One region of the Cellulomonas sp. Marseille-Q8402 genome, then DNA from elsewhere that is predicted to be linked to it. Evidence: predicted binding sites of a transcription regulator. Region 1 holds the regulator's gene; each other region holds the start of a gene.
What was found. Region 1 encodes HrcA, which represses chaperone genes, less so after heat shock. Its sites were predicted from a motif close to TTNGCACTCGNNNNNNNCGAGTGCNAA; they were not measured.
Positions count from the first base shown of each region.

Region 1 (10,142 bases):
GACGCCAAGGACGCGAAGAAGAAGTGAGCCCTGCGCTCCCGGACGGCGACGCCGCCCCGGCGGACGGCGCCCTCCCGGCCGCGGTGCTCGACGGCGCCGCGGGCCGCGGGTTCGGCGTGTACCTGCACGTGCCGTTCTGCACGGTGCGCTGCGGGTACTGCGACTTCAACACGTACACCGCGACCGAGCTCGGCGGCGGCGCCTCCCAGGCGTCGTACGCGGACACGGCGCTCGCGGAGATCGCCCTCGGCGCGCGCGTGACCCGTGCCGCCGGGCTGCCCGCGCGCCCCGCGTCGACGGTGTTCGTCGGCGGCGGCACCCCGACGGTGCTGCCGGCGTCCGACCTGGTGCGGATGCTCGACGGCGTACGCGACGCGTGGGGCCTCGCCGACGACGCCGAGGTCACCACCGAGGCCAACCCGGACTCCGTCACGCCCGAGTCGCTCGCCGAGCTGCGCCGCGGCGGGTTCACGCGGGTGTCGTTCGGCATGCAGTCGGCGGTCCCGCACGTGCTGGCGACCCTCGAGCGCACGCACGACCCGCGGCGGATCCCCGACGTCGTGCGCTGGGCGCGGGACGCCGGGCTCGCCGTGTCCCTCGACCTGATCTACGGCACGCCGGGGGAGTCCCTCGACGACTGGCGCGCCTCGCTCGAGACCGCGCTCGCGACCGGCGTGGACCACGTGTCCGCGTACGCGCTCGTCGTGGAGCAGGGCACCAAGATGGCCGTCCAGGTCAAGCGCGGGCTGCTGGCGCTGCCCGACGAGGACGACCAGGCCGCCAAGTACGAGCTCGCCGACGACCTGCTGACCGCCGCGGGCCTGCACTGGTACGAGGTGAGCAACTGGGCGCGCACGCCGGCGGACGCGTGCCGGCACAACCTGGCCTACTGGCGGAACGACGACTGGTGGGGCGTCGGGCCCGGCGCGCACAGCCACGTCGGCGGCGTGCGGTGGTGGAACGTCAAGCACCCGCGCACCTACGCGGCGCGGCTCGCGGCGGGGGAGAGCCCGGCCGCGGGACGGGAGACCGTCGAGGACGCGTCCGCGCAGCTCGAGCGCGTCATGCTCGGCGTCCGGCTGGACGAGGGCCTGCCGATCGACGAGCTGAGCCTGCCGGCCCGCACCCGCGTGGCCGGGCTCGTCGCCGACGGCCTGGTCGACGCCCGCTCGGCGCTCGGCCGCGGCGACGTCCCGGGACAGCGCGTGCGCCTGACCCGCCGCGGCCGCCTCCTGGCGGATGCGGTCGTGCGCGCCCTCGCCGACTGACGCGAGGCGCGGCGGCCCGCGAGGTCGTCACATCGGCGTGAGGTCGTCATGTCTGCGGGACGACCTCGTGCAGGAGTGACGACCTCGGCGGCGGTCGCAGGCGCAGCGCGGAGGGCGCCGCCCCCGGGGGGGAGCGACGCCCTCGCGTGCGGCGGGGTCAGTGCCCGCGGGTCACTTCACCAGGCGCAGCGTGAGCGGGTAGCGGTACCACTCGCCCTTGTTCGCGGCGACGGCCGCGAGGATCGCGAACACCAGGCCCACGATCCCCACGACGAACGGCAGGAAGAACAGCAGGCCGAAGGTCACGGTGGTGAGGATCCAGGCGGCCACGTAGGCGATCAGCACCGTGATCTGGAAGTTCAGCGCCTCCTTGGCGTGGTGGTCCAGGAACGGGCCGCGGCCCTTGAAGACCAGCCAGATCACGAGCGGCGCGATGACGCTGAACAGGATCCCGCCGAGGTGGGCGAGCAGCGACCAGGTGCGCTCCTCGTCGGGGCGCAGCGGCGGCTGGGCCGCTGCGGGCGGCTGCGGGGCGTCGTACGACATGGGTCTCCTCAACGAAGGGGAACAGGGCTACGGCGAGCGCAGCGTAGCGGCACTGCCGGGTGGTTCGTCCCCGTCTTCCAGGGCGAACGTGCCTTGACAGGTACCCGCAGCCTTCGGTTCTCTGACGCGACGGGCGAACGACGTCCGACCCTGGAGGGACGCCATGACCGAGAACCCCGGCACGAACCCGGCGGGCGACGACGACTCGTCGACCCCTCCGACGCCGCCGTCCCAGCCCGGCACGCCGCAGCAGCCCGGCACGCCGCAGCAGCCCGCCGGCGCGTACCCGCCGCCGGCCGCCCCCGGCTACGGCCAGCCGTACGGCCAGCAGGACCCGTACGCCCCGCAGCAGCCCTACGGCCAGCAGCAGCCCTACGGCCAGCCATACGGCCAGCAGCCGTACGCGCAGCAGCCGTACGGCGCCCCGAACGCCGGCACGGCCGTCGGGGACTCGTTCACCTGGGGCTGGAACAAGTTCACCCAGAACGTGGGCCCGTTCCTGCTCGGCGTGCTCGCGTACCTCGTGGTGATCGCCGTCGTGACGGCCGTCCTGTTCGCGATCACGGTCGGCAGCGTCGCGATCGGCGTGGACCCGGACACCGGCGAGCTGCGCACGGGCGCCGGGTTCGGGCTCGTGTTCGGCTACCTGCTGGTGTTCGCCGTCGCCATGCTGCTCGGCGCGTTCATGCAGGCCGGTGTCATCCGCGCGACGCTGGAGGTCGCCGCGGGACGCCGCGTCGAGGTGGGCACGTTCTTCACGTTCGACGACTTCGGCAAGATCGTCCTGGCGGCGCTGCTCGTCGGCGCGGGCACGGCGATCGGGTCGTTCCTGTTCGTGATCCCGGGGCTGGTCTTCGCCTTCTTCGCGCAGTTCACGCTGTTCTTCGTCATCGACAAGCGGATGTCGCCCGTGGACGCCCTCAAGGCGAGCTTCACGCTGGTGAACCGCAACCTCGGCACCGTCGTCCTGCTGTTCCTGGGCGTGTACGCCGCGAACCTGGTCGGCAGCGCGCTGTGCGGCGTCGGCCAGCTGGTGTCGTTCCCGGTCGGCCTCCTGGCCACGACCTACGTCTACCGCCGGCTGCAGAACGAGCCCGTCGCACCCTGACGCGTCCGACGGCGCCGTACCTCCGGAGGTGCGGCGCCGTCGCGCGTCAGGGGGCCGTCACGAAGTCGATGAGCTCCTCGACCCGGCCGAGCAGCGACGGCTCCAGGTCGGCGTAGCTGCGCACGCTGCGCAGGATCCGCTGCCAGGCGCGGGCGACGTCGGCCTGGTCGTCGGCGGGCCAGCCGAGCTCGCGCAGGATGCCGCGCTTCCACTCGGTGCCGCGCTCGATGGTCGGCCACGCGGTCAGCCCCACGCGCGCCGGCCGCACGGCCTGCCACACGTCGACGTAGGGGTGGCCGAGCACCAGCAGCGTTCCGGCGGGCACGGCCCGCACCGCCTCGTCGGCGATGCGCTGCTCCTTGGACCCGGGCACCAGGTGGTCGACCAGCACGCCGACCCGCTTGCCCGGCCCCGGCCGGAAGTCGCGCAGCGCGTCGACCAGGTTGTCCACGCCGTCCAGCAGCTCGACGACGACGCCCTCCGCCCGCAGGTCGTCGCCCCAGACCTTCTCGACGAGCTCGGCGTCGTGCTTGCCCTCGACCCAGATCCGGCTGCCGATGGCGACCCGGGCGCGCTGGTCGGCGGCCACGAGCGACCCCGACGCGGTGCGCCGGGGGCCGGTCTGCGCCGGGGCGGCCTTCGGCGCCGTGAGCTCGACCGGCTTGCCGTCCACCCAGAACCCCGGCCCGAGCCGGAAGGTGCGGGTCTTGCCGTGCCGGTCCTCCAGCACGACGACGTGCTCGCCGCCGGACTTCTCGACGCGGACCACGGCACCGACCCAGCCGGTGGTGACCTCCTCGACGACGAGCCCGCGGTCGGCGGGGACGGGCGTCGAGGTCGGTCGGCGGTGCGTGCGGGGGGAGGCGGCGGCGAGCACGTCGGGTCCGTAGCGGTCGGTCACGCGCGGCAGCCTAGGTGCCGACCCGGCGCCGCCGTGGTACGACACGACGGTGACGTCGAGCCCCGCGCAGCACCCCTCCGCCTCCTCCGCCCCCGCGCCGGGCGACCGCCCCGAGCCCGACCCGCACCGCTGGCGGGCCCTCGGGGTCTGCCTGGCGATCGGGTTCATCACGATGCTCGACGTCTCCATCGTCAACGTGGCGCTGCCGTCCATCGAGCGCAGCCTCGACGCGGGCGCCAGCCAGCTGCAGCTGATCGTCGCCGGGTACACGCTGGCGTTCGGGCTGGTGCTGGTCCCCGCCGGCCGCCTGGGCGACGCGCGCGGCCGGCGTGCGCTGTTCCTGATCGGGCTCACCGGCTTCGCGCTGACCAGCCTGGGTGCCGGGCTGGCGCCGTCGGACGAGGTGCTGGCCGGGATGCGGCTGCTGCAGGGCGTCAGCGCGGGCCTGCTGAACCCGCAGGTGGTCGGCACCATCCAGCAGCTGTTCTCCGGGCCCGAGCGCGGCAAGGCCTTCGGGTACTTCGGCGCGACGATCGGGGTGTCCACCGCGCTCGGTCCGCTGCTCGGCGGGCTGATCATCCAGGTGGCGGGCGCCGAGCACGGCTGGCGGTGGGTGTTCTTCGTCAACGTGCCGGTGATCGCGGTGGTGCTGCCGTTCGCGGTGCGGTTCCTGCCGCGGCGGGCGCCGGGCGCCCCGCGGGGCGTGCTCGGCCCGAACGGGCGGCCGCGGCTGGACGTGCCCGGGCTGGCGCTCATCGCCCTGGCCACCGCCGCGGTGATGGTGCCGTTCGTCACGACGACGGGCGAGGGCGGCGACGACCCGACGCGGTGGTGGTGGCTGGCCGTCGCCGCGGTGCTCGCGGTCGCCACCGTGCTCTGGGAGCGCGGCTACCAGCGCCGGACGGGCGCTGCCGTGCTCGACCCGCGCGTGATCGGGGAGCCGTCGTTCCGCAACGGCGCGCTGCTCGGCATGGCGTACTTCGCGGGGTTCACGGCCGTGTTCCTCGTCACCACGCTGTACCTGCAGCAGATCGCGGGGTTCACGCCGCTGCAGGCGGGGCTGGTCGGCATGCCGTTCGCGATCGCGTCGGCCGTCGCGGCCCAGCAGTCCGGGCGGCTGGTCGCGACCCACGGCCGGGCCGTCGTCGTGGTCGGGCTCGCGATGGTCGTCGTCGGGCTGATCGGGACCGACATCGCCATCCGGCTGGTGGACCCGCCGGGGGTCGGGTTCGCGGTGGCGGCGACGCAGCTGGTCACCGGGGCGGGCAGCGGGCTGGTGATCGCGCCGAACCAGACGCTCACCCTCGCGCGGGTGCCGCTGGACCGGGCCGGGGTGGCGGGCAGCATGCTGCAGGTCGGGCAGCGCGTGGGGTCGGCGCTGGGTGTCGCCGTGGCGCTGTCGACGTACTACTCGGCGCTCACGTCCGGGCTGGCGGGCAGCGCGGCGGCCGGCCGGGCACTGCTGATCACCGTGGTGCTGGTGTCCGTGGCGCTCGTCATCGGGGTCGTCGACCTGGTCGCGCGGCGGCGGGACGCCGCGCGCACGCCGGCGGACGCGTAGAATTGGCACTCGGTTCGATCGAGTGCCAGCAGGATCCGGACGTCGGGAGGTGGCGATGAGCGAGGACCGCAGGCTGGACGTGCTGCGGGCGATCGTGGAGGACTACGTCGCCACGCGGGAGCCCGTCGGCTCGCGCGCGCTCGTGGAGCGGCACTCCCTCGGGGTGTCGCCCGCGACGATCCGCAACGACATGGCCGCGCTCGAGGAGTCCGGCTACATCGTGCAGCCGCACACGTCCGCCGGCCGCGTGCCGACGGACATGGGGTACCGGCTGTTCGTCGACCGCCTCGCGACCGTGAAGCCGCTGTCCGCGCCCGAGCGCCGCGCGATCGAGACGTTCATGGAGGACGCGGTCGACCTGGACGACGTCGTCGACCGCTCCGTCCGGCTGATCGCGCAGCTGACGCACCAGGTCGCGGTCGTGCAGTACCCGTCGCTGCGGCGGACCGCGCTGCGGCACGTCGAGCTCGTCCCGGTCGGGGAGCGGCACCTGCTCGTCGTGATCATCACCGACCACGGGCGCGTGGAGCAGCGCACCCTCGAGCTCGCGGACACCCTGGACGTCGCCGTCGTGTCCCGGCTGCGCGCGCGGCTGAACGCCGCCGCGGCCGGTCGCCGGCTGGCCGAGCTGGACGCCGTCCTGTCCGACCTGTCCGACGACTTCCTGCCCGCCGACGCGCCGCTGGTGCGCGCCGTGGTCCAGGTCGTGGAGGACACGCTCGCCCGCGAGAGCGAGGAGCGGGTCGTGCTGGCCGGCACCGCCAACCTGGTCCGGGGCGGCGGGACCGACTTCGCCCGCACCATCAGCCCGGTGCTCGAGGCGCTCGAGGAGCAGGTCGTCCTGCTGCGCCTGTTCACCGAGATGTCCGAGGACGAGGCCGCGGTCTCCGTCCGGATCGGCCGCGAGACCCAGCACGAGGGGCTCGTCGAGACCAGCTTCGTGACCACCGGGTACGGCGGCCCGGACGACGGCGGCGGTGCCGCGGTCGCCCGGATCGGCTCCGTCGGCCCCCTGCGCATGGACTACCCCGGGACCATCGCGACGGTGCGCGCCGTCGCGCGGTACCTGTCCCGGATCCTCGCCGGATGAGCGGCTGCTGGGCACCTCCGGGCGCCCGCGCACGTTCAGCAGGCAACCCCGACCCGCGTCGACGCGCGCGACCGACCCGCACAGGAAGTGACGAGTGAGCGACTACTACGAGGTCCTCGGCGTCGAGCGCGACGCCACGCCCGAGCAGATCAAGAAGGCGTACCGGCGGCTCGCGCGCGAGCTGCACCCGGACGTCGCCGGGGCGGAGGCCGGCTCCGAGGACAGGTTCAAGGACGTGTCCCGGGCCTACGACGTGCTGTCGAACCCCGAGAAGCGCCGGATGTACGACATGGGCGCCGACCCGTCCTCGCCCGGTGGCGGCATGGGCGGCGGCGCGGGCTTCGGCTTCCAGGACATCTTCGAGACGTTCTTCGGCGCGGCCGCGGGCGGCGCCGCGCAGCGCGGCCCCATCCCGCGGGCACGCCGCGGCCAGGACGCCCTGGTCCGGCTCGACATCGACCTGGCGGAGGCGACCTTCGGCACGCACCGCGAGGTGCCCGTCGAGACCGCCGTCGTGTGCCCGACCTGCGACGGCTCCTGCTGCCGCCCGGGCACGTCGCCGCGCACCTGCGACGTCTGCGGCGGCCGCGGCACCGTCCAGCGGGTCGCGCGCTCGTTCCTCGGCCAGGTCATGACGTCCCAGCCGTGCGCCGCGTGCCACGGCTTCGGCACCGTCATCCCCGAGCCCTGCACCGAGTGCGCCGGCGAGGGCCGCGTCCGCTCCCGTCGCACGCTCGAGGTCGACGTCCCGGCGGGCGTCGACACCGGCACCCGGATCAAGCTCACCGCGCAGGGCGAGGTCGGCCCCGCCGGCGGCCCGGCCGGCGACATCTACCTGGAGGTGCGCGAGCGCCGCCACGACACGTTCATCCGCGAGGGCGACGACCTGCACTGCACGCTGCCGGTCCCGATGACCGCCGCCGCGCTGGGCACCGTGCTCACGCTGGACACCCTCGACGGCCCGCAGGAGGTCGACCTGCGCCCCGGCACCCAGCCGGCCCAGGTCGTCACGCTCCGCGGGCTCGGCGTCGGCCACCTGCACGCCGGCGGCCGCGGCGACCTGCACGTGCACGTCGACGTCCAGGTCCCCACGCAGCTGGACGAGCAGCAGACCGAGCTGCTGCGCCAGCTCGCCGTGCTGCGCGAGGAGGAGCGCCCCGACGCGCGCCTGTCGGCGTCCGGCGGCGGCGTGTTCGCCAAGCTGCGCGACAAGCTCTCCGGGCGCTGAGGTGACCGCACCGGTCTTCCTGGCGGAGCCGGGCGCGCTGGACGCGGCCGTCGTCGGGGGCTCGTACCTGCTCGACGGCACCGAGGGCCGGCACGCCGGCGTCGTGCAGCGCCGGGCTCCGGGGGAGCGGGTCGACGTCGTCGACTGCGCCGGCACCCGGCTGGTCGGGGAGATCGAGGCCGTCGGGCCCGACGGCGTGCACCTGCGCGTGCGCGAGGTCGTCGTCGAGCCGGTGCCCGCCCCGCGGCTCGTGCTGGTGCAGGCGCTGGCCAAGGGCGACCGCGACGAGATGGCCATCGAGGCCGCGACCGAGGTCGGGGCCGACGCCGTCGTGCCCTGGCAGGCCGAGCGGTCCATCGTGGTGTGGCGCGGCGACCGGGCGGCCAAGAGCCGCGCGCGCTGGCTCGGGACGGTCCGGGCCGCCGCCAAGCAGGCCCGGCGGGCGCACGTCCCGGAGGTGTCGCTCGCGGCCGACGGGAACGCCCTGGTGCGGCGCGCCCGGGAGGTCGTCGAGGCCGGGGGCGCGGTGCTCGTCCTGCACGAGGAGGCGACCGTCCCGCTCGCCGAGGCGGCGCTGCCCGCGGCCGGCACGCCGGCCGACGTGCTCGTCGTCGTCGGGCCCGAGGGCGGGATCTCCGCGCGCGAGGTCGACGCCCTGGTCGAGGCCGGCGCGGTGACCGTGCGGCTCGGCCCGCACGTGCTCCGGACGTCGACGGCGGGGCCGGTGGCGCTCGCGCTCCTGGCCCAGCGCCTCGGCCGCTGGGGCTGAGCCGGGGCCGCGCGCGCCTGCGCGCTGCCGCGCTGCTGCGCGCTGCCGCGCTGCTGCGCGCTGCTGCGCTGCCGCGCGCGTCGAGGGTGCAGGAACTCGCGCGATAGGGGCGATCTGTCCGTGAGTTCGTGCACCCTCGACGGCGCGGGCGCGCGGACGGGACCGGGCGCGCGGACGGGACCGGGTGCACGGACGGGACCGGGTGCACGGACGGGCCCGCGCGACCGTCTGGTCGCGCGGGCCCGTCCGGGCGTGCAGGAGGGGTCGGCCGTCAGCCGCGCAGCTCCAGGTACTTCGCGATCAGCGACCGGGTCGACGGGTCCTGCCCGGCGAGCGCGTCGGCGTCGCCCTGGACCGCCGGAGCGATCTCGAGGGCGAGCTTCTTGCCGAGCTCGACACCCCACTGGTCGAAGGAGTCGATGCCCCAGACGACGCCCTCGACGAAGGTGATGTGCTCGTAGAGCGCGATCAGCTGGCCGAGCACCGACGGGGTCAGCGCCGGCGCGAGGATCGACGTGGTCGGGCGGTTCCCGCTGAACACCCGGGCGGGGACGATGTCCTCGGCCGTGCCCTCGGCGCGGACCTCGTCGGCGGTCTTGCCGAACGCCAGCGCCTTGGTCTGCGCGAAGAAGTTGGCCAGGAACAGCCCGTGCACGTCGGTGCCGCCGTCGGACAGCGGGTGCGCCGGGTTGGCCACGGCGATGAAGTCCGCCGGGATCAGCCGCGTGCCCTGGTGGATCAGCTGGTAGAACGCGTGCTGGCCGTTCGTGCCCGGCTCGCCCCAGAACACCTCGCCGGTCTCGGTGGTGACGGGGGTGCCGTCCCAGCGGACCGACTTGCCGTTCGACTCCATGGTCAGCTGCTGCAGGTACGCCGGGAACCGGTGCAGGTACTGCGCGTAGGGCAGCACGGCGTGCGTGTGCGCGTCGAGGAAGTTGACGTACCAGACGTTGAGCAGGCCCATCAGCACCGGCACGTTCTGGTCGAGCGGGGTGCTGCGGACGTGCTCGTCGACGGCGTGGAAGCCCTCGAGGAGCTCGCCGAAGGCGTCCGGGCCGATCGCGACGGCGAGCGAGGTGCCGATCGCGGAGTCGACGGAGTAGCGGCCGCCGACCCAGTCCCAGAAGCCGAACGCGTTCTCCGGGTCGATGCCGAACGCGGCGACCTTGTCCAGCGCGGTCGACACGGCGACGAAGTGCTTCGCGACGGCGCCGGTGCGGGCGTCCTCGGTGTCCTCGATGGCGCCGGCGGCGACGAGGCCCCGCCACAGCCAGTCGCGGGCCAGCCGCGCGTTGGTCAGCGTCTCGAGCGTGCCGAACGTCTTGGACGCGACGATGAACAGCGTCGTCGTCGGGTCGAGGTCCTTCGTCTTCTCGGCGATGTCCGTCGGGTCGATGTTCGACACGAACCGCACCTCGAGGCCGTCCTGGACGTACGGCTTGAGCGCCTCGTACGCCATGACCGGCCCGAGGTCGGAGCCGCCGATGCCGATGTTCACCACGGTGCGCACGCGCTCGCCGGTGACGCCGGTCCACTCGCCGGAGCGCACCTTGTCGGCGAACGCGGCGACCTTCGCGAGCACCTCCTGCACGTCGGCGTCCACGTCCTGGCCGTCGACGACCAGCGCCGGCTCGGCGTCCGCGGGGCGGCGCAGCGCGGTGTGCAGCACGG
Region 1 is NZ_CBCPLX010000002.1:1,367,317-1,377,458, forward strand. Features, by position in the region: gene lepA (translation elongation factor 4) at 1-27, shown strand, start outside; gene hemW (radical SAM family heme chaperone HemW) at 24-1,268, shown strand; gene ACWPWW_RS17240 (DUF4870 domain-containing protein) at 1,440-1,814, opposite strand; gene ACWPWW_RS17245 (hypothetical protein) at 1,978-2,922, shown strand; gene ACWPWW_RS17250 (DUF3097 domain-containing protein) at 2,969-3,823, opposite strand; gene ACWPWW_RS17255 (MFS transporter) at 3,873-5,384, shown strand; gene hrcA (heat-inducible transcriptional repressor HrcA) at 5,440-6,474, shown strand; gene dnaJ (molecular chaperone DnaJ) at 6,569-7,702, shown strand; gene ACWPWW_RS17270 (16S rRNA (uracil(1498)-N(3))-methyltransferase) at 7,704-8,471, shown strand; gene pgi (glucose-6-phosphate isomerase) at 8,743-10,142, opposite strand, start outside.

Region 2 (10,142 bases), 1.3 Mb from region 1:
GCAGGTGTTCTACGACGCCGGGTCGTACGCCGAGCCTGGTGACGCTGGCCCGCGACGCGGGGGTGACCATCCCCATCGTCCCGGGGATCATCCCGATGACCGACCCGGCCCGCCTGCGCCGCGTCCAGCAGGCGACCGGCGTCCCGGTCCCCGCGGACGTGCTGGCGCGCCTGGACGCGTTCGACCCGGACGACCCCGCGGACGTCGCCCGGCGGCACCGGGCCGGCACCCGGCTCGGCGTCGACCTGGTGCACGCGGTGCTGGACGGCGGCGCGCCCGGCGTGCACCTGTACACGTTCAACACCCACGGTCCCGCGCTGGACCTGCTCGCCGGTGCCGGCCTGGGCGGAGACGGCCCCACCGCCCACAGCCGCGTCGAACCGGCCCCCACGACCACCCTGACCCCTGTCCCCACCAGGCCGAGGCGAGAGATGACCGAGCACCAGACCCACCCGTTCCCCGCCGCCACCGTCCTGGGCTCCCCCCGGATCGGGCCGCGCCGCGAGCTCAAGAAGGCCCTGGAGGCGTTCTGGGCCGGGCGCGCGAGCGCCGAGGAGGTCGAGGCGACCGCCGCGGACCTGCGCCGCCGTACCCGCACCCGTCTGGCCGGGCTCGGCCTGGACACCACGCTGCCCGCGATCCCGAGCGCGTTCTCGTTCTACGACCACGTGCTCGACGCCGCGGCCGTCCTCGGCGCGGTCCCGGAGCGGTTCGCCGACCTGACCACCGCCGACGGCGGCCTCGACCTCGCCGGCTACTCCACGGTCGCCCGCGGCCGCGGGGACGACCTGCCGCTCGAGATGACCAAGTGGTTCGACTCGAACTACCACTACCTGGTGCCGGAGATCGGCCCCGCGACGACCTTCCGGTACGCGAGCGACCGTCCGGTCCGCGAGCTGGCCGAGGGGCTGGCCGACGGCGTGCTCACCCGGCCGGTGCTGGTCGGTCCGGTGACGTTCCTGGCGCTCGCCAAGCCGACCGAGGACGCCCCCGAGGGCTTCCTGCCCATCGACCGCCTGGCCGACGTGCTGCCGGTGTACGCCGAGCTGCTGCGCGACCTGGCCCGCGCCGGCGCGACGTGGGTGCAGCTGGACGAGCCGGCCCTGGTGTCCGACTCGACCGGCGTCCCGGCCGACCGGCTGCTCGGCGCCGCGGCCGAGGCCTACCGGGTGCTCGCGACCGAGCTGCCCGCCGCCGAGCGGCCCGCGATCCTGGTCGCCGCGCCGTACGGCGACCTGCGCGACGCGCTCCCCGTGCTGGCGGGCACGGACGTCGAGGGCCTGGCGCTCGACCTGGTCCGGGGCGCCGCCCCGGCCGGCCCGGTACCCGGCCTGGAGGGCAAGGTGCTGGTCGGCGGCGTCGTCGACGGGCACAACATCTGGCGCGCCGACCTCGACGCGGCGCTCGGTGCCCTCGAGGGCCTGGAGGGGCTGGGTGCCCGCCAGGTGTCCATCGGCACGTCGACCTCGCTCTTCCACGTGCCGCACGACGTCGAGGACGAGACGCAGCTGGACCCGACGCTGCGCTCCTGGCTCGCGTTCGCCGACCAGAAGACGGCCGAGGTCGTCACGCTGGCCACGGGCCTGACCGAGGGCCGCGAGGCCGTGCACGCCGAGCTGCTGGCCGCGGCCGACGCGCGCCGGTCCCGCGCCGAGGCCGCGGGTGTCGTCCGGCCCGAGGTCCGCGAGCGCCTGGCGGGTCTGTCGTCCGAGGCGTTCCGGCGCGGTGCGTTCGCCGACCGAGCCGCCGCGCAGGCCGAGCGCCTGCAGCTGCCGGTGCTGCCGACGACGACCATCGGGTCGTTCCCGCAGACGCCGGAGATCCGGGTGGCCCGCGCGGCGTTCGGCCGTGGCGAGCTCACCGCCGCGCAGTACGAGGACGAGATGAAGGCGGAGATCCGCCGCGTCGTCGCGCTGCAGGAGGAGATCGGCCTGGACGTCCTGGTGCACGGCGAGCCCGAGCGCAACGACATGGTCCAGTACTTCGCCGAGAACCTCGACGGGTTCGCGGTCACGCAGCACGGCTGGGTGCAGTCGTACGGCTCCCGCTGCACCCGCCCGTCGATCCTCTGGGGCGACGTCTCGCGCCCCGCGCCGATCACGGTGCCGTGGACCACGTACACGCAGTCGCTCACGGCGAAGCCCGTCAAGGGCATGCTCACCGGCCCGGTGACGATCCTCGCCTGGTCGTTCGTGCGCGACGACCAGCCGCTGGCCGACACCGCGAACCAGGTGGCGCTGGCCCTGCGTGACGAGATCGCGGACCTGGAGGCCGCGGGCACCGCGATCGTGCAGGTCGACGAGCCCGCCCTGCGCGAGCTGCTGCCCCTGCGTGCCGACGACCACGCCGCCTACCTCGACTGGTCGGTCGCCGCGTTCCGCCTCGCCACCTCGGGCGTGCGGCCGGACACGCAGGTCCACACGCACCTCTGCTACTCCGAGTTCGGGGAGATCTTCGGCGCGATCGACGGGCTCGACGCCGACGTGACGTCGATCGAGGCGGCCCGGTCGAAGATGGAGATCCTCGGCGACATCGCCAGCGAGGGCTACCCCCGCGGCATCGGGCCGGGCGTGTGGGACATCCACTCCCCGCGCGTCCCGAGCGAGGCCGAGGTGACCGAGCTGCTGTCCGAGGCGGTCCGCGTGGTCGACCCCGCGCAGCTCTGGGTCAACCCCGACTGCGGCCTGAAGACCCGCCGGTACGCCGAGGTGACCCCGACGCTCGAGCACGTGCTCGCGGCGACCCGCACCGTGCGGTCGTCGCTGGCGGTGCCGACGGCCTGACCCGCACGCGCCGACGCCCCGGTCCCCTCGCGCCGAGGGGGCCGGGGCGTCGGCGTGGTGGCCGGGCGGCGGGTCAGGCGGACGCGTGCGCCTCGCGTGACGCGCCCGCGCTCTCGATGGTCGCCGGTGTCCCACCGGTGCTGACCTCGATGCGGCGCGGCCGGGCCTCCTCGGCCACCGGGATGGTGAGCGTGAGCACGCCGTCGGCGTACGACGCGGAGATGGCGTCCAGGTCGAGCCCGCGGCCGACGGTCAGCTGCCGCGCGTAGGTGCCGACGGGGCGCTCCTTGGCGAGCCACTGGACGCCGTCCTCCGTGCGCGCCGTGCGCTGGGCGCGGATGGTCAGCGTCCGGTCGTCCACGTTCACGTCGATGGTCCCGGGGTCCGCACCCGGCAGGTCGACGTGCAGGACGTAGTGGTCGCCGGCGCGGAACAGGTCCATCGGCATGGTCGCGGCGGCACGCTGCGAGCCGAGCACCTGGCCCATCAGCCGGTCCATCTCCTGGAACGGGTCGAATCGCGTAGCCACAGCCCGTCACCTCCTCGGAAGCGTCCACGCGGTCCCGGACGGTCCGGGACCGTGCTGCCCCGGCGCGGCCGCGCCGAGAGGGCTACGAGAGATGTTCTAGCACTCTCGGGTGCCGAGTGCCAGATCGAGGCCCAGGGTGTTCGCCCAGAGGTGAACGTGCTGGTCAGACGCGCGCGGCGTCACCCTCGACGGCCTCGCTGAGCGCCTCGACGATGCGCACGTCGGCGTCCAGCCAGGGCACGGCGCGCCACTGCCCGCTCGGCAGCCAGCGCAGCTCGTCGTGCTCGACCAGGGGCTCGGGGACCCCGGACGCGACCTCGGCCAGCCACAGCCGCATGACGTAGGTGTCGCTCAGCCGCCAGCACCCGTCGTCGGGCCCGGCCAGCTCGCCACCGAGGGCGACCCGGACGCCGAGCTCCTCGCGCAGCTCCCGGTGCAGCGCGTCCTCGGGCCGCTCACCCGGCTCGACCTTCCCGCCGGGGAACTCCCAGCGGCCGGCGAGGCTCGCGGGCGACCGGCGCCGGGCGGCGAGCAGCGCGCGGGGGGCGTCGAGATCGTCCACCAGGGCGGCGGCGACGACGAGGACGGGCGGCTTCATGCGGCCGAGTCTGCCAGGGGTCGGTGCCCGGCGCGTGGCGGTCAGGCGACGACGAGCAGGCCCGCCAGGCTCACCCCGGCGGCCACCAGCGTCGCGACCGCGCCGAGCGCGAGCGGCCGACCACCCGTCCGCACCAGGCGGCCGAGGTCGATCTGCGTGCCGAGCGCCGTCATCGCCGCGGCGAGCGCCAGGGTGGTCACCGGCTTCACGGCCGGCAGCACGGCGTCGGGCACCAGGCCCGCGGACCGCACGGCCACCGCGACGACGAACCCGACGACGAACAGCGGGACGAGCGGCGGCCGGGCACCGGACGTCCGGACGGGCGCGGACCGGCGGCGGCTCAGCCCGACGCCCGCCACCAGGGGCGCGAGCAGCACGACGCGGGCCAGCTTGGCCACGACCGCCACCGACAGCGCCGCCGCCGACACCGTCCCGGCCGCGGCCACGACCTGCGCGACCTCGTGCACCGACATGCCCGCCCACAGCCCGGCCGTGCGGTCGGCGAGCCCCAGCACCCCGGACACCACCGGGATCGCGACCAGCGCCAGGCTGCCGTACACGGTCACCAGCGCGACGGCCGTGGCCACCTCGTCCTCGTCGGCGTCGGCGACCGGGCTCATCGCGGCGACGGCCGCGGCACCGCAGATCGAGAACCCGGTGGCCACGAGCAGCGTCAGCCGCCGCCCGACGCCCAGCCGGGGCCCCAGCCAGAGCGTCGCGCCGAACGTCGCGGCGACGGTCACCAGCAGCACGGCCACCTCCCCCAGCCCCAGGCCCAGCAGGTCGCCGAGCGACAGCTGGAGCCCGAGCAGCACGACGCCGGCCCGGAGCACCCGGCGGCCCGTCCACGCGAGGCCCGGCTCCAGGACCGCCGGCAGCAGACCGGCCGACCGGGCGACGGCGCCGAGGACGATCGCCAGCAGCAGGCCGGGCAGCACCGGCACGACGGCGGTCAGCCCGAGGCACGCGGCGCCGACGACCAGGGCGACCGCGAGACCGGGCAGGACCGCGCGGTGGAGGCCGAGCACGCGGCGCGGGACGGTGCGGGTGGCGGCGGACACACCGGGCGGGACGGGAGGCACCCTCCTACGGTGCGGGGCCCGGGCGGCCGGCGGAACGCCGACCTGCCTGGCTGGCTCTAGCCTGAGGCTATGGACACGGAGCCGGAACGGCGCATCCCGCTGGGCGCCCTCGAGCTCCTCGACGCCGTCGACGCGCACGGCTCGCTCTCCGGCGCCGCCCGGGCGCTCGGGCTGGCGCAGCCCTCGGTCAGCACCGGCCTGCGCCGGCTCGAGCGGCAGACCGGCCTGACGCTGGTGGCCCGCGCGTCGTCAGGCACGCGCCTCACCGCGGCGGGGACGGCGCTGCTCGGGCGGGCGCGGGACGTGCTCGCGGCCTCCGACGCGCTGGAGCGGGAGGTGCGGGCCCTGCGCACCGCCCAGCAGGGGCGCGTCCGGGTCGCGGCGAGCCTCAGCGTCGCGGAGTACCTGGTGCCGGGCTGGCTGGCCTCCAGGCCCGCGGACGCGGCGGTGGTGGACCTGGTGGTCGCGAACTCGCGCGACGTGATGGACGCGGTGCTGCACGGTCGCGCGGACCTCGGCTTCGTCGAGGGCCCGGACGTGGCCGAGGGGTTGCACGCCCGCTCGGTGGGTGACGACGAGCTGGTCGTGGTCGTCGCACCGGGCCACCCGTGGGCGCGCCGCCGACGCCCCCTGACCGCGGCGGACCTGAGCGGAGCACCCCTGGCCGTGCGCGAGGCCGGGTCGGGCACGCGCGCGGTGCTGGAGCGTGCGCTGGCCGCCGCCGGGCACCCGCTGTCGGGGTCGCCGGCCCAGCTGGGCTCGACCTCGGCCGTGAAGAACGTCGTCCGCGGCGGGTCCGGGGCGGCCGTGCTGTCCCGGCTGACCGTCGCCGACGAGATCGCCCGCGGCGACCTGCTCGCGGTCCCGGTCGAGGGTGTCGACCTGAGCCGCACGCTCCGCATGGTCTGGGCGCGCTCGCGCCGGCCCACGCCGCCGGTCCGGGACCTGGCCGCGCACGTCGTCCGGGTGACGGGCTGAGACGACGCAGGCCGCGGCCCGCCGTGGTCGGCGGGACGCGGCCTGGTGCGTGCGTGCCCGTCTGCCCGGGGCGAGCCGGGCGGGCGGGTGGCGCCGGCGCGGGCCGGCGGGCTGGTCAGCGGATGCCGGCTGCCGTCGCCCAGGCGACGGCCTCGGCGCGGGTCGAGACGCCGATCTTGCGGTACACCGAGCGCACCTGGGACTTCACCGTGTTGCGGGTGACGAACAGGCGACGCGCGATGTCCTCCAGCGTCACGTCCTCTGCCAGCTCGGCCAGGACGACCCGTTCACGCGTGGTGAGCGGCTCGCCGAGGATGCTGGAGGTGGTGGGGGCGATCTCCAGGATGGCCATGCTGTCCTCCGGTCTGCGTGCGACGAGTACCGGCTGCTGGGATACCCGGCTGCCGTCTACCGGTTGATCGGCAAGTGTGGCCGCCGCCATCGCAGTTCGAATCTCACCCATTTCTGGGGGGTACCGGAGGATGCGCCGGACGTGGGACGTGTGCTACTGCCGAAGGCCCAGGTCATCGCCCGGCAAGCGGTATCCCCGGGCCCGCGGCAGAACCACCCGAACGGGCTAACCGCCGTTCGGGTACGTCTCAGCCCGTGATCGTGGCGGCGTACTCGTCGGCGGTGAGCAGCGCGCCGGTCGACGTGACGTCGACCCGGAACAGCCAGCCGGCGCCGTAGGGGTCGCTGTTCACGACGGACGGCTCGTCGACCGCCTCCTGGTTGACCTCGACGACGGTGCCGGACACCGGGGAGAACAGCTCCGACACCGACTTGGTCGACTCGACCTCCCCGACGACCGCACCCGCGGCGATCTCGCTGCCGACCGTGGGCAGCTCCAGGTAGACGATGTCGCCGAGGGCGTCGGCGGCGTTCTTGGTGATGCCGATGGTCGCGGGCTCGGCGCCGTCGATCCACTCGTGCTCGGCGGTGTACTGCAGGTTCTCGGGGACGTCGCTCATGGTGCTCTCCGGGTTCTGGGGGTCGGGGTTCAGGCGCGCTGGTAGAACGGCAGCGCGACGACGCGGACCGGCTCGTGGCGGCCGCGCACGTCGACGGCGAGCTCGGTGCCGACGGCGCTGAGCTCGGGGGTCACGTAGGCCATCGCGATCGGGGTGCCGAGCGTCGGGGACGGCGCGCCCGAGGTGACCCGGCCGACCACGACCGCGTCGTCGGCGGTGCCGCTGAGCACCTCGTAGCCGTGCCGGGCGGCGCGGCGGCCGGAGCCGACCAGGCCGACGAGCACGCGCGACGGCGTGGCGTGCGCGCGGGCGGCGAGCGCCTCGCGGCCCACGAACGGCAGCGGCGTGCCGTCGGCGGACACCTTGTCGAGGCGGACCACGCGGCCGAGGCCGGCATCGTGCGGCGCCGTCGTCCGGTCGAGCTCGTTGCCGTAGAGCGGCATGCCCGCCTCGAGGCGCAGGCTGTCGCGCGCGGACAGGCCGGCGGGGACCAGGCCGAGCGGCGCTCCCGCGGCGAGCAGGTCGCGCCACAGCGCCGGTGCGGCCGCGGCGGGCACCAAGAGCTCGAACCCGTCCTCGCCCGTGTAGCCGGTGCGGGCCACCAGGGCCTCCACGCCGCCGACGGTCGCGGCGACGGCGGCGTAGTACCGCACGCCCCGCACGGCCTCGACCTGCGCGGCCTCGGTGAGACCGGTGACGATGTCCGCGGCGCGCGGCCCCTGCACGGCGATCAGCGCGGTCTCCAGCGAGCGGTCCGTCAGCGAGGCCTCGAACGGCGCCAGGCGCTCGGCCAGCGCCTCGGCGACCACGGTCACGTTCGACGCGTTCGCGACCACCAGGTACGACGTCTCGGCCAGCCGGTAGACGATGAGGTCGTCGATGATGCCGCCGTCCTCCTGGACGACCATCGTGTAGCGGGCGCGGCCGACCGCGAGCCCGGAGATGTTCCCGACCAGCGCGGTGTCGAGGCCCGCCCCGGCACCGGGGCCGTCCACGTGCAGCTCGCCCATGTGCGACAGGTCGAACAGGCCCGCCGCGGTGCGGACGGCCTGGTGCTCGGCCAGGTCGCCCGCGTAGCGCAGCGGCATCATCCAGCCGGCGAACGGCGTCATCGTGGCGCCGAGCGCGACGTGCTCGGCGTGCAGCGGCGACAGCACGACGCCGGTGGCCTCGTCCGTCGCCGGGACCTCGGTGGTGGTGATCGGGTCGGTCACAGCGCGGGCTCCTCGGCGTAGGCCTCGACGGGCGGGCAGGCGCAGACGAGGTTGCGGTCCCCGTGCGCGCCGTCGATCCGCCGGACCGGCGGCCAGTACTTTCCGGCGCGCAGGCTCGCGACGGGGTAGGCCGCCAGCTCGCGGCCGTAGGGCTTGTCCCAGTCGTCCGCGACGAGCGCCGACGCCGTGTGCGGGGCGCCGCGCAGGGGCGACTCCGCGACGGGCCACCGGCCGGCGGCCACCGCGTCGATCTCCCCGCGGATCGCGACCAGCGCCTCGACGAACCGGTCGAGCTCGCCCAGGTCCTCGCTCTCGGTCGGCTCGACCATGAGCGTGCCCGCGACCGGGAAGGACAGCGTCGGGGCGTGGAACCCGTAGTCCATCAGCCGCTTCGCGACGTCCTCGGCGGTGACGCCGGTCTCCTTGGTGAGGGTGCGCACGTCGAGGATGCACTCGTGCGCGACGAGCCCGGCGGGGCCGGTGTAGAGCACCGGGAAGTGCGGCGCCAGGCGCGAGGCCAGGTAGTTGGCGGACAGCACCGCGGTCTCGGTGGCGCGGCGCAGGCCGTCGCCGCCCATCAGCGCCACGTAGGCCCACGAGATCGGCAGGATGCCGGCCGAGCCGAACGGCGCGGCGGACACGGCCGGGGCGGAGCCGCCGTCGGTGACCCCGGTGAACACCGCGTCGGTCGCGGGCAGGTAGGGCACCAGGTGTGCCGCGACGCCGATCGGGCCGACACCCGGGCCGCCGCCGCCGTGCGGGATGCAGAACGTCTTGTGCAGGTTGAGGTGCGACACGTCGCCGCCGAACTCGCCCGGCCGGGCCAGCCCGACCAGCGCGTTGAGGTTGGCGCCGTCGATGTAGACCTGGCCACCCGCGGCGTGCACCAGGTCGCAGACCTCGCGCACGTCCTCCTCGTAGACGCCGTGCGTCGAGGGGTAGGTGATCATGATCGCCGCGACCCGCGGGCCGTGCTGGTCGAGCTTCGCGCGCAGGTCGTCCAGCTGCACCGAGCCGTCCTCGGCGGTCGCCACGACGACGACGCGCATGCCGGCCAGCGCGGCCGACGCGGCGTTGGTGCCGTGCGCGGAGGCGGGGATCAGGCAGACGTCGCGGACCGGGACGTCGGTCGCCCCCGCGGCCAGCTGCTCGGCCCGGCGGCCCTCGTGGTACCCGCGGATCGCCAGCAGGCCGGCGAACTCGCCCTGGGAGCCGGCGTTCGGCTGCACGGAGACCGCGGCGTAGCCGGTGATCTCCGCGAGCCACGTCGTGAGGTCGCCGATCAGCTCGGCGTACCCGGCGGCCTGCTCCGCGGGCACGAACGGGTGCAGCCCCGCGAACCCGGGCCAGGAGATGGCCTCCATCTCCACGGTGGCGTTGAGCTTCATCGTGCAGGAGCCGAGCGGGATCATCGTCCGGTCCAGGGCCAGGTCCTTGTCGGACAGGGCGCGCAGGTAGCGCAGCATCGCCGTCTCGGACCGGTGCCGGTGGAACACCGGGTGCGTCAGGTACGCGCTCGTCCGGCGCAGGACGACCGGGATGGCCGGCGTGCCGAGGCCGTCGGCGGCACCGTGCGCGAGCGCCGCGGCGTCCGCGTCGGCGAACGCCGCGAGCACCTCGGCGACGTGGGCCTCGGTGGTCACCTCGTCGCAGGTGACCTGGACGTGGTCGTCGTCGGCCGCCCACACGTTGATCCCGCGGGCCGCCGCGGCGGCCACGACCGCGCGCGCCCGGCCCGGGACCACCGCGCGGACGGTGTCGAAGAACTGCGCGTGCTGGACCGTGACGCCGCCGGCGCGCAGGCCGTCCGCGAGCGCCACGGCCCGCGCGTGCACCCGCTCGGCGATCTCCCGCAGGCCGTCGGGCCCGTGGTAGACCGCGTACATGGAGGCGACGATCGCGAGCAGCGCCTGCGCGGTGCAGATGTTGCTCGTGGCCTTCTCGCGACGGATGTGCTGCTCGCGGGTCTGCAGCGCGAGCCGGTAGG
Region 2 is NZ_CBCPLX010000002.1:24,715-34,856, forward strand. Features, by position in the region: gene metE (5-methyltetrahydropteroyltriglutamate--homocysteine S-methyltransferase) at 39-2,783, shown strand; gene ACWPWW_RS11205 (Hsp20/alpha crystallin family protein) at 2,857-3,312, opposite strand; gene ACWPWW_RS11210 ((deoxy)nucleoside triphosphate pyrophosphohydrolase) at 3,476-3,910, opposite strand; gene ACWPWW_RS11215 (YeiH family protein) at 3,952-4,992, opposite strand; gene ACWPWW_RS11220 (LysR family transcriptional regulator) at 5,062-5,970, shown strand; gene ACWPWW_RS11225 (LuxR C-terminal-related transcriptional regulator) at 6,086-6,322, opposite strand; gene gcvH (glycine cleavage system protein GcvH) at 6,570-6,941, opposite strand; gene gcvT (glycine cleavage system aminomethyltransferase GcvT) at 6,971-8,155, opposite strand; gene gcvP (aminomethyl-transferring glycine dehydrogenase) at 8,152-10,142, opposite strand, start outside.
Region 2: ACWPWW_RS11205 (Hsp20/alpha crystallin family protein) is a predicted target of HrcA. The motif match lies at 3,409-3,435, and genes of this name have one in related genera.

Region 3 (10,142 bases), on a different contig from region 1:
CCCTCGTCGACCACCGCCTGCCACGGGGTGGTGAGCTCGGGCTCCTCGATGCCCTTGTCGCTGGTGAGGAACGCGACGGTGCGGCCGGTCAGGCGGGCCATGACGACTCCTTCTGCTCGGGGGACCCCGCGGTCGGCGGGACCCCTCCACCTTCACCCCGTCGCGGCCGGTCCGCCACACGCCGGGCGCGGGTCCCGGGGCGCGTGGGTGGCCGGTGCGATGCTGGCCCGGTTGGGAGGAGTGCCGCATGACCTGGACCGACGGCCCGCTGCTGGGCTTCGACACCGAGACCACGGGTGTCGACGTGGACCACGACCGGATCGTCACCGCCGCGCTGGTGCGCCGCGACCGCGACGGGACCCACGTGCGGACCTGGTTGATCGACCCCGGCGTGCCGATCCCGGAGGCCGCGAGCGCCATCCACGGCATCAGCACCGAGCACGCCCGCGCGCACGGCACGCCGCCCGCGCCCGCGCTGGAGGAGATCGCCACCGCCATCGCCGACGCGATGCGCGAGGGGACGCCCGTCGTCGCCTACAACGCCTCCTACGACCTGTGCCTGCTGGAGGCCGAGCTGCACCGGCACGGTCTGCCCACCGTGGAGGACCGGCTCGGCGGCGCCGTGCAGCCCGTGATCGACCCTCTCGTGCTCGACCGCGCCGAGGACCGGTTCCGCAAGGGCAAGCGCAAGCTCGTGGACCTGTGCGGGGTCTACCAGGTGGTGGACACCGGGAGCCTGCACACCGCGGACGTCGACGTCGTCGCGACGCTCGACGTGCTGGAGCGGATCGTGGGGCGCTTCCCGCACCTCGGCGACCTCGACCTGGTGTCGCTGCACGACTACCAGGTCACCGCGCACCGGGCGTGGGCGGAGGCGTTCAACGCGTGGCGGACCGAGCGCGGCCACACCGGCCCCGGTGCGGAGTCGACGTGGCCGAGCCGGCCCCGGCGGGTCGTCCCAGCACCGGGCGAGCCCGCCGCCGTCGCGCACGACCCGGCCCGCGACCGGCGGTTCGTCGGCGTCCCGGTGCAGGACACCCTCATCGCCTGACCTGCGCCGCTATCCCGCTGATGAGGTCACGGTGCCGGACAAGGACCCGCGCGCACGCGATCTTCGCATCGTGGCCCGAGCAATTATCTCATCCATGAGTTAGCGTCGTCCTCGTGACCACGACCCCGACGACCGGAACCGTCCCCACGGCGACCTCGTCCCTCCCCACCGTGACCCCCACGCTCCCGGAGCAGCTGGCGCACGTCGGCTCGCTCGTCCGGTCCGCGCGCCGCCACCGCGGCCTGACGCAGGCCCAGCTCGCCGAGCTCCTCGGCACCAGCCAGTCCGCCGTGCACCGCATCGAGCAGGGCGCGCAGAACGTCAGCCTCGACATGCTGACCCGGGTCGGCGCCGCGCTCGACTCCCCCATCGTGACCCTGGGCGGCCCGCAGCACACCCACCTGCGCGTGCAGGGCGGCGTGCAGCTGAGCGGCCGCCTGGACGTGAACACCTCCAAGAACGGCGCCGTGGCCCTGCTGTGCGCGTCGCTGCTCAACCGCGGCACCACGCGGCTGCGGAACGTCGCGCGGATCGTCGAGGTCGACCGCATCGTCGACGTCCTGCGCTCCGTCGGCGTCCGCGCCACGTGGTCGCAGGACGGCCGCGACCTCGAGATCGTCGTGCCGAAGGACCTGGACCTCGAGGCCATCGACGTCGACGCCGCCCGCCGCACCCGGTCGATCATCATGTTCTTCGGCCCGCTCCTCGGCCAGCAGTCCGAGTTCCGGCTCCCCTACGCCGGCGGGTGCGACCTCGGCAGCCGCACCGTCGAGCCGCACATGATCGCCCTGCGCCCGTTCGGCCTGTCCGTCACCGCCACCGGCGGCCGCTACGTCGCCCGGGTCACCGACCCCGGCACCCAGGACCTGTCGATCGTGCTCACCGAGCGCGGCGACACGGTCACCGAGAACGCGCTGATGGCCGCGGCCCGGCGCGACGGCGTCACGACCATCCGCAACGCCAGCCCCAACTACATGGTCCAGGACCTCTGCTTCTACCTGGAGCTGCTCGGCGTCCGGGTCGAGGGCATCGGCACCACCACGCTCCGCGTGCACGGGAAGGCCCAGATCGACGCCGACGTGGAGTACGCGGTGTCCGAGGACCCGGTCGAGGCGATGAGCCTGCTGACGGCCGGCATCGTCACCGGCTCCGAGATCACGGTCGGCCGCGTGCCGATCGAGTTCATGGAGATCGAGCTGGCGACGCTGTCCGAGATGGGCCTGCGCTACACGCTGTCCGAGGAGTACACCGCGCACAACGGCCGCACCCGGCTGGTCGACATCACGGTGCACCCCAGCGACCTGCGGGCGCCGCTGGACAAGATCCACCCGATGCCGTTCCCCGGCCTCAACATCGACAACCTGCCGTTCTTCGCGGTGATCGCCGCGTGCGCCACGGGCAGCACGCTGGTGCACGACTGGGTCTACGAGGGGCGCGCGATCCACCTGACCGACCTCACCCGGCTGGGCGCCGACGTGCGGCTGCTCGACGCGCACCGCCTGCAGGTGTCCGGCCCCACCCGCTGGTCCGGCGCCGAGGTGTCCTGCCCGCCCGCGCTGCGGCCCGCTGTCGTCATCCTGCTGGCGATGCTGGCGGCCAAGGGCGAGAGCGTCCTGCGCAACGTCGACATCATCGCCCGCGGCTACGAGGGCCTGCAGGAGCGCCTGGTCGAGCTCGGCGCGCGGATCGAGACCTTCCGCGACTGACCGGCCCGCGACCGCGAGGTCGTCACATGCGCACGAGGTCGTCACTCACGAGTGACGACCTCGTCGCTGTGTGACGACCTCGCGGCGCCTCGGACGGGGCTCGGGCAGGACGCGACGACGGGCCCGGTGCGATCGCACCGGGCCCGTCGCGCGTGCCGTGCTCAGCGCACGGAGTAGTTCGGCGACTCCGAGATCATCTGCACGTCGTGCGGGTGGCTCTCCTTGAGCCCCGCCGGCGTGATCCGGACGAACTTCCCGCGGGCCTGCAGCTCCGGGATCGTGTGCGCGCCGACGTAGAACATCGACTGGTGCAGACCGCCGACCAGCTGGTGCGCGACGGCGGACAGCGGGCCCCGGTAGGGCACCTGGCCCTCGATGCCCTCGGTGATGATCTCGTCGTCCGACAGGTTGCCCTGGAAGTACCGGTCCTTGGAGTACGACCGGCGGTCGCCGCGGCTCTGCATCGCACCCAGCGACGCCATGCCGCGGTAGCGCTTGAACTGCTTGCCGTTGACGAAGACCAGGTCGCCGGGCGACTCGTCGCACCCGGCGATGAGGCCGCCGACCATCACGCTGTCCGCGCCGGCCACGAGGGCCTTGGCGATGTCGCCGGAGTACTGCAGGCCGCCGTCGGCGATGACCGGCACGCCGGCCGGCTTCGCGGCGAGCGACGCCTCGTACACGGCGGTCACCTGCGGGACGCCGACGCCGGCGACCACGCGGGTGGTGCAGATGGAGCCGGGGCCGACGCCGACCTTGACCGCGTCCACGCCCGCGTCGACCAGCGCCTGCGCGCCGGCGCGGGTGGCGATGTTGCCGCCGATCACCTGGACGTGCTTCGTGGCGGGGTCGGACTTGATCCGGCGGACCATGTCGAGCATCAGCCGGGCGTGGCCGTTGGCGGTGTCGACGACGAGGGCGTCCACGCCGGCCTCGACCAGCGCGGTGACGCGGTCCCAGGCGTCGCCGAAGAAGCCGACCGCCGCCGCGACGACCAGGCGCCCGCTCGCGTCCTTGGTGGCCATCGGGTACTGCTCGGACTTCACGAAGTCCTTGACGGTGATCAGGCCCTGCAGCCGGCCGGCGTCGTCCACCAGCGGCAGCTTCTCGACCTTGTGCTTGCCCAGCAGGGCGGCGGCGTCGTCGTTCGAGATGCCGACGGGGCCGGTGACGAGCGGCATCGACGTCATCGTGTCGAGCACGCGGCGCGTGGTGAACTCGCCCGGCGGCACGAACCGCAGGTCGCGGTTGGTGATGATGCCGAGCAGGCGGCGGTCCGCGTCCACGACCGGCAGGCCGGACACGCGGTACTTCGCGCACAGGGCGTCGAGCTCGGCCAGCGTCGCGTCGGGGCCCACGGTCACGGGGTCGGACACCATGCCGGACTCGGAGCGCTTCACCAGGTCGACCTGGTGGGCCTGCGCCTCGATGGAGAGGTTGCGGTGCAGCACGCCGATACCGCCCTGACGGGCGAGCGCGATGGCCATGCGCGACTCGGTCACGGTGTCCATCGCGGCGGACACGAGCGGGATCGACAGGGAGATCTCACGCGTGAGCCGGGTCGTGGTGTCGACCTCGCTCGGGATGACGTCGGTCTCGCCCGGGAGCAGGAGGACGTCGTCGTAGGTGAGACCGATGAAGCCGAACGGGTCGGCAGGCGCGGCGGATCCAGGGGTACCCAGGTCGGTCATCCGCCCATGATACGGCCGGCCGCCGGGCCTCCCGGCGGCCCGCCACCCGATCGGACGTGACCTGCGCGACGCTAAGCGGCCCGGCGCCGGACGCGTCAGCGGATGAGGCCGCGGCGCAGCCCGATGGCGACGGCCTGCGCGCGGTCGGCAGCGCCGAGCTTGCGGAACAGGCGGCGCGCGTGGGTCTTGATCGTGTCCTCGGAGAGGAACAGCTCCTGCCCGATCTGGGCGTTCGACCGGCCGTTGCTCATGCCGACCAGGACCTCGACCTCGCGCTTGGTGAGCGAGACCTCGTCCCGGCCCGTGCTCTGGGCCGGCAGCTCGGTGCGGGTGACGACCGGGGTCGGGGCGCTGGCCACGGCACCGTGCGCCGCGAGACCGTCGTGCTGCACCACGCCGCCGGCGCCGGACGGCAGCGCCGGGCTCGCGAGGATGTGGGCGGCGACCGCGGCGAGCTCCGCGCGACCGACGTCCGGCGCGAGGTAGCCGCGGGCACCGAGCGCGATGGCCCGGTCCAGCGCGATCTCGTCGCCCGGCACGGCCAGCATCACGACGGTCGACTGCGACGGCACCGCCCGCAGGCGGCGGATCGCCTCGACCGGACCCGGGGAGGGCAGGTGCGCGTCCAGCAGCACGATGGTCGGCGGCACGCGCCGCGCCAGCGTGACGAGCTCGTCCACGGAGGCCGCAGCGCGGACCGGTGCCAACGAGGGCACACCGAGTGCCGTGAGGACGATGCGTTCACGCACCGCCGTCGATCCGTGGCACACCACGACGCCAGCCATCGACCTCCGCCTTCCAGCCTGTGCCAGGACCCTGGCGGATCCGGCTTCCCTCCTGTATCGGCCGGATCGGGCCCGACGTTAGCGTCCGGGGGTCACAGTTCGTCTCAGCCGCAGACCGCGACGACCTCGTGGACCAGGCCGGGGACCGTCCGGACGCGGTGCACCTGACGCCCGAGCGGGACGGCGTCGGCGGCCCCGTCGGGCACCATCACGAACACCGGCAGGTCGGGGTGCTGGTCGGCGACGGCGGCGACGAGGGCCAGGTCGGGGGCGGGCAGCTCGCTCGACAGGACGACCGCCGACGGCGACGTCATGGCCGCGATCTCCAGCAGCCGGTGCCGCCCGGTTGGGCCCGCGACGACCCGGGCGTCGACCCCGGCGTCCGCCAGCGCGCCCGCGAGCACGTGCAGGGAGAGCGGGCGGGGCTCACCCGGCGCCGCGAGCAGCAGGACGATGCGCCGCTGGGACGGGTGCCCCGGGACGCGGCCCGAGCGCTGCCGCAGGACGGCGAGCGCGGCCGCGACGACGAGGGCGTCCGGCTCGTCGCCGGGCCGGGCCAGCACCGTGCGCGCGGCCACGCCGGCCCGGGCCGGGGCGACGAGGTCGGACCACCAGCGGACCAGGTCCTCCTCCGGGGCGAGCGCCAGCAGCCGTGCCACGCCCGCGGCGTCGGCGCGCAGGGCGGCGTCGATGACGGACGTCGGGGTGGCCGGGCGGTCGGGCCGCGGAGCCGGGAGCACGGGGGCGGCGGGCTGCTCCCCCGGCCCGGGCACGTCGTCCGCGAGGTCCGCGCCGGCGGGCCCGCCCGCGCCGTCGGGCACGGCGGCCAGGTGGCGGGTCGACCCCGGCGCCGGCGCGGGCGTGGACGTCCCCTCACGGGCCAGCCGCGCGGCGTCCGACGGGGGCACGCCGTCGAGCGTGAGGGACCGCATCGCCATCAGCCGGGCGAGGTCGCCCGCGCTGTACCGGCGGTGCCCGCCCGCGGAGTGCTCGGAGGCACCCAGGCCGTACCGGCGGTCCCAGGTGCGCAGCGTCGCGGGTGCCACGCCCAGCCGCGCGGCGACGGCGGCCACCGTGAGGATCGGCCCGTCGAGGTCGCCGAGGTCGCCGTCGCCGACGCTCCGGTCGTCGTCCCCGGCGTCGCCGGTCGGCCGGTCGTCCTCGGTGTGCTGCATCTCGTCCGTCTCGTCCCCGCCGTCGGTGCGGCGCCTGCGTCGATTGTGCCGGGGATCTGGCGCGGTTTCCAGCGGCCGACTGGCGGAACCGCGTCAGCGGTGGGCCGAAACGCGTCAGCCCGGCGCGCGAATCGCGCCAGCCCTGGTCAGACCCGCGGGAGCACGAACTTCCGACCGGATTGCGACACGGTCTTGAACAACTCCTGAAGCGGTTGTACTGTCCTCATCAGCGCAGTCCACCGGGTCAGACCGGGACCTCGGTCCCAGAGATCCGCGGAGGAGCTGTCACCGAAGCACGAGTCGCCCGACGACCCCCGGTCGTCGTACGGATGGAGGACCACATGGCCGAGATCTCCCGCCTCCCGGGACCCGTCATGGAGCTCTGGGAGTGGCAGTACCAGGGTGCGTGCCGCGACGCCGACCAGGACCTGTTCTTCCACCCCGAGGGCGAGAGGGGCGCCGCCCGCCGGCGCCGCGCCGAGGCGGCCAAGGCGATCTGCGCCAGCTGCCCGGTGCTGAACGAGTGCCGCGAGCAGTCGCTGGCCGTGCGCGAGCCGTACGGCGTGTGGGGCGGGCTCTCCGAGGACGAGCGCTCGGCGCTCCTCGCGAGCCGCGCCGGCAAGACCCAGGCCCAGGTGGTCTGACCCCAGGACGTGGTGACCCACGGCGGTGCGATACCGCCGGGTCACCATCAACGACGACGAGGCCCCCACCGCATGCGGTGGGGGCCTCGTCGTCGCTCTGCGCCGTCCTCCCGTCGGCGCGAGGTCGTCCCTCCGGCGCGAGGTCGTCACTCCGGCGCGAGGTCGTCCCTCCGGCACGAGGTCGTCCCGCAGGAGTGACGACCTCGCGCACGTGTGACGACCTCGGGCGCGTGCGCCGAGCCCGCAGACACGACGAGGCCCCCTCCGCGGACGGAGGGGGCCTCGTACGGCTCGCCGGCTCGTCGCCGGCTCAGCGCGCGGAGGGCGTCACTTGGTGACGACCGCCAGGATGTCGCGCGCGGAGAGGATCAGGTACTCCTCGCCGTCGTACTTGACCTCGGTGCCGCCGTACTTGCTGTAGATGACCTTGTCACCTACGGCAACGTCGAGCGGGACGCGGTTGCCGTTGTCGTCGATGCGACCGGGACCGACGGCCAGGACCTCGCCCTCCTGGGGCTTCTCCTTGGCGCTGTCCGGGATGACCAGACCGGAGGCGGTCGTCTGCTCCGCCTCGAGCGTCTTGACGACGATCCGGTCCTCGAGCGGCTTGATGGAGACCGACACAGCGGACCTCCCCTTCGCGTGTGAGTTCTGCCGATTGTCTGATGTCGCGCCGTCCGGCCGGCCGTCGTCGCGGGTGCCGGCGGCCGTCAGGTGCTCTCGGCACTCGCGAGAGTGCCGATCAGCACTCTAGGAAGCGGTTAGCACTCGGTCAAGGCGAGTGCCAGCGATCCCCTCTCGGCGGACACGTGAAAGGATCGCGGGATGGACGCGTCCGGCCTCGCGAAGCTGCTCAGCCCCGAGGGGTGGGCCCTCCTGTCCACCCTGCCGCCCTACGACGAGCAGCAGGCGATGGCGCTGTCCGAGCGGCTGCGCCGGAGCGGGTTCGACGCCGACCTGGTCGCCGCCGCGCTGACGCAGTCGCGGCTGCGGGCCAAGGCGCACGACAAGCTCGGCGAGTTCGCCGACGGCATGCTCTTCACCCCGGCCGGCCTGGAGCAGGCGACCCGGCTCGTCGTCGCCGCGCAGCACGCCCGCCGGTACGTCACGGCCGGCGTCGAGCGGGTCGCGGACCTCACGTCCGGCATCGGCGCGGACGCGATGGCGTTCGCCGGGGTCGGCCTGCGCGTCCTGGCGGTCGACGCCGACGAGACGACGGCCGCGCTGGCCACCGTGAACCTGCGGCACTTCCCCGAGGCCGAGGTGCGGCACGGCGACGGCCTCGCGGTCGACCTGGCGGCGGAGGGCGTCGACGGCGTGTACGCCGACCCCGCCCGGCGCACCTCCGGCGGCAGCCGCGTGCACGACCCCGCCGCGTACGCGCCGCCCCTGGACGCGGTGCTCGCCGTCCGGGAGCGCGTACCCGCCCTCGGCCTGAAGCTCGGCCCCGGCGTGCCGCACAGCGCGCTGCCGGACGACGCGGAGGCGCAGTGGGTGTCGGTCGACGGCGACGTCGTCGAGCTCGGGCTGTGGTTCGGCCCGCTCGCCCCCGACGGCCCCGGCAGGTCGGCGCTGCTGCTGGGCTCCGGCGGCGGGTCGGCGGTCCTGCGGGCGGGCGACGCCGAGGAGCACGCGCACCCGCCGGTCGGCGCGGTCGGCGCCTACCTGTACGAGCCCGACGGCGCCGTGATCCGCGCCGGGCTGGTGGCGGAGGCCGCCGCCGAGGTGCAGGGTCGGCTCGTGGACCGCACGATCGCCTACGTGACCTCCGACGCGCTGCACGCGACCCCCTACGCGACGGCCTACCGCGTGCTCGACCAGATGCCGTTCGGCCTCAAGCGGCTCCGGGCGTACCTGCGCGAGCGGGACGTCGGGTCGCTGACGATCAAGAAGCGCGGCACCGCCGTCGTCCCCGAGCAGCTGCGCCGCCAGCTCGACCTGCGCGGGTCGGCGCCGGCGACCGTCGTCCTCACCCGAGTCGCGGGCCAGCAGCAGGTGCTCGTCGTCGAGCCCGTGGGCGGCCCCGCGTGACCACCCCGGCCCGGCTGCCGTTCGCCTCCTCGGAGCGGTCGACCGTGGGCCTCGAGTGGGAGCTGGCCCTGGTCGACGCCGACTCCGGCGACCTGCGCCAGGTCGCCAGCACCGTGCTGGACGCCGTCCGCCCGGCCGGCGGCGGCGAGCACCCGTCGATCCGCCAGGAGCTGCTGCTCAACACGGTCGAGGTCGTCTCCGGCGTGTGCCGGACCGTCGGCGAGGCGGGCGCCGACCTGCAGCGCGCCGTCGACGAGGTCCGCACGGTCACCGACCCGCTGCGCGTCGAGCTGATGAGCGCGGGCACGCACCCGTTCGCGCGCTGGGCGCAGCAGAAGGTCACCGACAAGCAGCGGTACGCCACCCTGATCGACCGCACGCAGTGGTGGGGCCGGCAGATGCTCATCTACGGGGTGCACGTGCACGTCGGGGTCGAGGACCGGGACAAGGTGCTCCCGATCTCCCGGGCCCTGCTCACCTGCTTCGCGCACCTGCAGTCGCTGTCCGCGTCCAGCCCGTTCTGGGGCGGCAAGGACACCGGGTACGCCTCCAACCGGGCGCTGATGTTCCAGCAGCTGCCGACCGCGGGGCTGCCGTTCCAGTTCGAGCGCTGGGACCAGCTCGAGGCGTACGTCGGCGACATGCTGCACACCGGCGTGATCGACGCGTTCGACGAGGTGCGCTGGGACGTCCGCCCGTCGCCGCGGTTCGGCACCGTCGAGACCCGGATCTGCGACGGGCTGCCGAGCCTGCTCGAGGTCACGGCGCTCGCCGCGCTCACCCACTGCCTGGTCGAGCACTTCTCCACGCTGCTGGACCGCGGGGAGCCGCTGCCGACGATCCCGCCGTGGTTCGCGCAGGAGAACAAGTGGCGCTCGGCGCGCTACGGCATGGACGCCATCATCATCACGAACGCCGCGGGCGACGAGGAGCTGGTCACCGACGCCGTGGGCCGGCTGCTGGTCGACCTCGAGCCGGTGGCGGCCCGGCTGGGCTGCTCGGCCGAGCTCGACGCGGTGCGGGTGATCCTGCGCAAGGGCGCCTCGTACCAGCGGCAGC
Region 3 is NZ_CBCPLX010000001.1:1,568,066-1,578,207, forward strand. Features, by position in the region: gene ACWPWW_RS07120 (type 1 glutamine amidotransferase domain-containing protein) at 1-101, opposite strand, end outside; gene ACWPWW_RS07125 (exonuclease domain-containing protein) at 248-1,051, shown strand; gene ACWPWW_RS07130 (helix-turn-helix domain-containing protein) at 1,222-2,757, shown strand; gene guaB (IMP dehydrogenase) at 2,919-4,448, opposite strand; gene ACWPWW_RS07140 (response regulator transcription factor) at 4,544-5,197, opposite strand; gene ACWPWW_RS07145 (MerR family transcriptional regulator) at 5,338-6,408, opposite strand; gene ACWPWW_RS07150 (WhiB family transcriptional regulator) at 6,750-7,052, shown strand; gene groES (co-chaperone GroES) at 7,380-7,676, opposite strand; gene ACWPWW_RS07160 (THUMP-like domain-containing protein) at 7,878-9,083, shown strand; gene ACWPWW_RS07165 (glutamate--cysteine ligase) at 9,080-10,142, shown strand, end outside.
Region 3: groES (co-chaperone GroES) is a predicted target of HrcA. The motif match lies at 7,814-7,840, and genes of this name have one in related genera.